Regions from separate parts of the Shewanella morhuae genome, predicted to be linked through region 1. Evidence: riboswitches for the same ligand, from Rfam matches in the RefSeq annotation. Region 1 holds a riboswitch; the other holds the start of a gene.
What was found. Region 1 has a riboswitch for lysine ahead of C9I43_RS09370 (Na+/H+ antiporter NhaC family protein). Riboswitches for the same ligand answer to the same signal wherever they lie in the genome.
Positions count from the first base shown of each region.

Region 1 (3,332 bases):
CGCTCGCTGCAATCATTTAAAGTTCAATTAATCGATTAACCTTAACGTCAATGAAGAAGAATGCGCTATCTATGGTCATAGTATTGGTTTCATCTTTGAATTTAAACGCATGTTAGTGGACAACTCATTGCCCAATTTTGCTCGCGTTCATAGCAAAACCCAGTATTAATCCAAATAAATCAGCCAGCATAATGCTGGCTGATTTATGGATAGTAAGAGATTGCAATTATCGTTTTAGATAATCGCCTCTTTAGATTTTATTTTAAGCACAATAATACTGAGCACAAATACCACACTACAAGCCACTAATCCTGCTACCACTGACTCGGTAAAACCAAGCACCACATAACCCGCCAAGCTAATAAATGCCGCGATAAGGGCATAGGGTAGCTGAGTGACCACATGGTCGATATGGTGGCAACTGGCCCCTGTTGACGACAAAATAGTGGTATCTGAAATGGGCGAGCAATGATCGCCAAATACCGCGCCAGCCAGCACAGAGGCAAGCATAGGTAACATCATGCTAGTGTGACTTCCCATCGCCATATCAGCCGCTATCGGCAACATGATACCGAACGTGCCCCAGCTAGTTCCGGTAGAAAACGCAGTAATACCCGCTAACACAAACATTAACGCAGGCAAAAAAGCGAACGGAATATTACCTGTCGCTAAGCTCGCCATAAACTTACCGGTTTCGAGTTGACCAATTACACCTGCAATCGTCCAAGCAAACAACAGGATATAAATCGCCGGCAGCATAGAGCGAGCGCCCTGCACAACACCTTTGACTATCATCGACTTTTCAACGCCCTGTATTAAATTCAACAGTAACGAAATGGCTAAGCCAATTAACGCACCAAAGAACAGTGATGAACTAACATCGGTTTTCTCAAAAGCGGAAATGATATTAAACTCAATCCCTTCAGTGGCTAATACTTGAGCCCCGCTGCTAACCATAAAATATAAGGTGGCAAACACTAACGCGATAATAGGCAGAAATAATCCTAAGATCTTACCGGTTTCCGCTTCGGGTAAATCGGCGTTCGCCCCTGGCGGTAACCCTTTTGACTCATCGTATAAACTACCCCGTTGGGCATTAAGCTCATGCTCGCGCATTGGCCCAACATCTAATCCCATAAACACCACAAAAAGTAATAATAATAAGGAGAAGATGGCATAAAAATTCATGGGGATCATTTGAATAAAAATACTCAAATGGCCTGTATCGGCAAAACCATGGGCGGTTAATATTCCGCCGATGAGGGCAATAATATACGCGCCCCAACTTGAAACCGGAGAAATCACGCATACTGGCGCAGCTGTAGAATCGAGTAAATAAGCTAACTTAGCGCGGGAAATATAATAACGGTCAGTCACAGGTCTTGCGACAGAACCAACGACTAAGCTATTGAAATAATCATCAATAAACACTACGCAACCTAGAAACATGGTTAATAGTTTAGCGTCACGCTTATTACGAATATGTAAACGAGCCCAATCGGCAAAAGCCCGAGCGCTGCCACTTACCGTAATTAACGCGGTGATCATTCCCAGTACAATTAAGAAGCCAAGAATATATAAATTCCACGAATTAAGGCCTTCACTCGTCCAAAAAAGTCCTTTAACGCCATTAAATACAAATTCACCTGTGGCTAAGGGTGAAAATTGATTGAGCAATAAAGCGCCAATCAAGATACCTAGCCCCAAAGAAAGTAGTACACGGCGAGTAAAAATTGCCAACACAATCGCCACCGCAGGCGGCAACAAGGAAAGTGCCGAATCGGCATAATTCATAACAGTCATTGATTATTATCTTCGTTAAATACGAATGGAGGGCGACTGAACTGGTGGGGGAAGGCAATAGATACCCAAGGTCACCTGTCCTATCAGTAGCGCTCCATAGTAACTATTTCCATTATCCATATTGGAAAATACTATGGCAGTGCTGCACCTATTAGGCGCAGTCCCAGCCGTTGATTGTGATAAATCGAACAGCTTCGGCACCAAATCCTTTCATAATCGATCAACGGAATCACCCTACTGATTACTACTGATATTTGGCGCACCTCTACTTCTAAGAACGCTCGTACTCGAGCGCGTGGCACATAAAAACATAAGCGGCTGAGCTGATGCTAGTGCAAAGCCGCTTAGTGTGATCTAGATCGCAAATAAAATCAACCGAGGCAAGAGATAAGCTCAGGCACAGCCTCAAATAGGTCAGCAACTAACCCATAGTCGGCCACTTGGAAAATTGGCGCTTCGGGATCTTTGTTGATAGCAACGATAACTTTGGCGTCTTTCATGCCCGCTAAATGCTGAATTGCCCCTGAGATACCAACAGCAATATACAAGTTAGGTGCGACAATTTTACCTGTTTGACCGACTTGTAAATCGTTTGACACAAAGCCTGCATCAACAGCAGCACGCGATGCACCCACTGCTGCACCAAGTTTGTCAGCTAGCTGCTCTAACATGCCAAAGTTTTCACCACTGCCCATACCTCGACCACCAGAGACAATAATACCCGCATTACCGAGTTCTGGTCGTTCAGAAACCGTCAGTGATTGCGATACAAACTGTGTTTTCGCTTCAAACACTTTATCGAGTGTCATCACAGCCGCGTTGTTGCCTTCTGATGCTGCATCAAAGGCACTGGCGCGCACCGTCATCACTTTGATGGCATCAAGGCTTTGCAGTGTTTCTAAGGCGTTACCCGCATAGATTGGACGCACAAAGGTGTCAGCACTCACTACCGCTATCACTTCAGAGATTTGCGCTACATCGAGCAATGCCGCCACGCGTGGCAGTGTATCTTTACCTAGACTCGAAGCCGAGGCCAAAATGTGGCCATAACTTGGTGCTAAGTCCACCAGCAACTTAGCAAAGTTTTCAGCTAAGTGCGCTTGATACACGCTGGCATCGGCCACGAGTACTTGGCTAACACCTTGCAGCGTTTGCGCCGCTTTGACAACTGCATCACATTGGTGACCAGCAACTAAAACATGCACTTCATCACCGATAGCGCGAGCAGCGGTAACTATTTTCGCAGTATCCAGTTTCAGCGCGCTATTATCATGTTCAGCTAATACTAAAATGGCCATTTAGATCACCTTCGCTTCGTTTTTTAACTTTTCAACTAGCTCTGTTACCGACGCTACCATGATGCCTGCTTTACGTTCTGCTGGCGGAGTGACCTTAACAATCGTTTGGTGACTCTTTAACGTCACCCCTAAATCCGCCACAGTGAATACATCTAATGGCTTACGCTTCGCTTTCATGATGTTGGGCAGTGAGGCGTAGCGCGGTTCGTTCAAACGTAAATCAGCCGTGAC
Region 1 is NZ_PYSG01000002.1:2,044,644-2,047,975, forward strand. It holds gene C9I43_RS09370 (Na+/H+ antiporter NhaC family protein) at 235-1,803, opposite strand; lysine riboswitch at 1,883-2,079, opposite strand; gene C9I43_RS09375 (electron transfer flavoprotein subunit alpha/FixB family protein) at 2,175-3,101, opposite strand; gene C9I43_RS09380 (electron transfer flavoprotein subunit beta/FixA family protein) at 3,102-3,332, opposite strand, start outside.

Region 2 (3,332 bases), 850 kb from region 1:
GCTGATAAATCACCGCATTACCTTGCACCTCTGCGCCATGCACATTGGCCTGAATATACACTTTTGGGCCGGTTGCCTTATCGGCGCTCGGCTTAAAATGGTAAATAGGGATAGTGAGCGCTTGCCCTGCAGCAAGCTCCCCGATTTGAACAGACGATGTTGTCGGCAACATATTAAATGCCTTCGAACAAATTTTGGTGCAGCGATTTAACCACTTGCGCCGCTTCCGATTCTGCGACTAACACACACAGATTATGCGGGCTGGCACCTTGGCAAATCATTCGTACATTGTGGGGTTCTAACACTTCAAATACACGTCGACAAATACCGGGCGTAGTTGCAATACGGTTACCAATAATCGCCACTAAAGCCAAGCCATCTTCAACACGTACGCGACAATGTTGGGATAACTCCTGCAGCAATGCCTCACTCAATAGACCTTGGCCGCTTGAATCTGAACCAGTTTTATCCAGCGTCAGCGCCACGTTAACTTCTGAGGTGGTAATTAAATCCACACTGATCTTATGCCGCGCCAATGTCGCAAAGGTTTCGGCTAAAAAGCCCTGTGCATGCAGCATTTGCAAGCTGTGGAGGTTTAATAACGTTTGATCGCGGCGCAATGCTACTGCGCGAAAAATAGGTGCATCTTCAACTTGGTGACGGATCCAAGTGCCGCCTTTTTCAGGCTCTTTACTTGAACCCACAAACACTTGAATTTGTTGACGGACAGCAGGAAGAATGGTCGCAGGATGCAATACCTTGGCACCAAAGGTGGCCATTTCGGCGGCTTCATTGAAGCTTATTTCGGCAATCGGAAATGCATTGGGCGCAAGGCGAGGATCTGTGGTGTAAATCCCCGCAACGTCAGTCCAAATTTCGACCGCAGATGCACGCAGAGCTTCAGCCAATAATGCAGCAGAATAATCACTACCACCACGGCCTAACGTCGTCGTTTGACCGGCTTCATCGGCACCGATAAAACCTTGAGTCACAATTATTTGCTCCGCCAATAATGGCTGTAAATAATCCCGAGATAGCGTCGCTATGTGTTCTATTTGTGGTTCAGCACGGCCAAAATTGCTGTCAGTACGCAACACTTGGCGTACATCAAATGCACTCGAGTTAGCACCTTTCTCACGAAACACTGCAGAAAAGAGTACCGAAGAACATTGCTCACCAAGAGATAACAGTTCATCTACGGTTGCTTTGCTGCGTTGCGTGGCAAGCACCTCGCTTAATATTGCCATACGGCTCAGTAATTTATCTAATGTTGCAGCCACATCACTAGGACGGCCTAACTTATCTAAAATAGCATATTGGATTTGGGCAATTTGTTTTAATCGTTGTAAGCGTCCGTCATCATTCATCGACTCTTGGGTCAATTCGACTAACAAATTTGTGACGCCGCTTGAGGCACTCACCACGACCAAACGACAATTAGGATTGGCTAACACTATGTCAGCACAACGATTCATAGCACTATAATCGGCGACGGAAGTGCCACCAAATTTTGCGACAACAAGGGACATTAGCTCACCTCCGCAAAATACGTAGGGCGAGAAATAACAGCAGATTGAACAAGATATTGATTAACTAACATGATTACACTCCGAACTAACTTCGTTCGAAGAGCCTGGTGCTCAATGATAACGCACCCCAAATGAGGGAAACAGCAATCGTCACCAGAAGCTCTCCACCAATTACAGGTGACAATCGTCAGGATTCAGCCCGAGCGACCGACATAAACATGCAACAACCATATCTATGCCTCGGCGTTAATCTCCCTCATCGGTCATCACTGGAGTTTGTGCTCCTCTAACCGACTACCTAGTTAACGCTCCTCTTCTGTTCCTTTCCGAAGAAAGGGACGAAAAAAGTAGCAATAAACCCCTAATGAAGTCAATGCTAATTTCATCGCAAATCCAAAATCATATGAAATCTTTAAAAATAGCGGGGTTAATTACGCATATCGGGTAGTTCAGACACCAATCTGACCCGCTCGCTAAATTTTCCCAAACACACTTCATCATGCCCATTTAACAGACAAGGCACTAAGCTCACATCACCTTGTTCAACAACATAAATCGCATATTGATTAAATTTTTTACCTAATTGCAGTGCCATAGTTCTATCAATAAACACCGCCCAGCTTTTTTCCATATGGGATAAATCCGGTGCGGCGCCCACTAGCGCACGATAGGGACTACCGAGTAATTCAATTTCACGCAGTAACTGGCGATCGAGTAAACGATTTTGACTGGGGCTAAGGAGCATTGCAGCGGGATTATGAGCGGTAATAATAGCAAACGAAAAATTACAGGATAATGCTTGAGTTAGCAAAAATAACGGTGTTTGATAGCATTGCCATAACAAATGTTGAGTTGTGTTGTCCATTAGTCGTCTAACCAAAAATTTAACCCAAATTAGTGTAGCAGACAGAATATAAAATCCAAAGGGGCGTGACCAAGCTCACAGGAACACATACTGCATTAGTTAAACTAATCAATAACTAAAGTAAATATCATGCTAGAATTCAGTACCCGTCTAAAATTTGTTAACATTTCATTTGTTAACAAATGACTAAAACGAGTACAATACACGTACTGATGAGTTGAAGTAGATTACGCGAGATGCTTAGCTTTAATACAGTTTGTTACTTATATTGTTTCAGATAATACAAACTGGTCGAGCATCTGTCTAAATATGTTCTACATTTAATTTATCATTTCAACATTTTAAAAAAACAATAGTTAAGGAACTTATTCTAACTATTGCTTATCGAAGTTGGTACTGATTACGTTTTCTCGTATTACACTTAATACGTGTTTTAGTCTGCATCCTAACGTGTTGTCGTAATGATTTTCTTTAGAACACTAAAATGGTTCAAGGAAGTCTCTAAGTATCAATGCTTTTATGAATATAAGAGCCCGAAGTAAGCTGCTCTTATTGGTTAGTATAAACTGGTTAAAATTTAGGTAAATAATATGCAAAATCCGCACATTCTGATCGTTGAAGACGAAGCCGTTACCCGTAATACGCTGAGAAGTATTTTCGAGGCAGAAGGGTATGTGGTAACAGAGGCCAATGATGGCGCAGAAATGCATAAGGCTATGCAAGAGAACAAAATTAACTTAGTTGTTATGGACATTAACTTACCAGGTAAAAACGGCCTATTGTTAGCGCGTGAACTACGCGAAATCAACAATATAGGTCTAATTTTCCTGACTGGTCGTGATAACGAAGTCGACAAAATCCTTGGACTTGAAATTGGCGCGGACGATTATATTACCAAGCCGTTCAATCCACGTGAATTGACGATTCGTGCTCGCAAT
Region 2 is NZ_PYSG01000002.1:2,890,621-2,893,952, forward strand. It holds gene C9I43_RS13125 (succinylglutamate desuccinylase/aspartoacylase family protein) at 1-172, opposite strand, end outside; gene lysC (lysine-sensitive aspartokinase 3) at 174-1,529, opposite strand; lysine riboswitch at 1,679-1,853, opposite strand; gene C9I43_RS13135 (DUF3293 domain-containing protein) at 1,957-2,394, opposite strand; gene arcA (two-component system response regulator ArcA) at 2,985-3,332, shown strand, end outside.
Region 2: it holds a riboswitch for lysine, as region 1 does, so the genes downstream of both, lysC (lysine-sensitive aspartokinase 3) here and C9I43_RS09370 (Na+/H+ antiporter NhaC family protein) in region 1, are expected to answer to the same signal.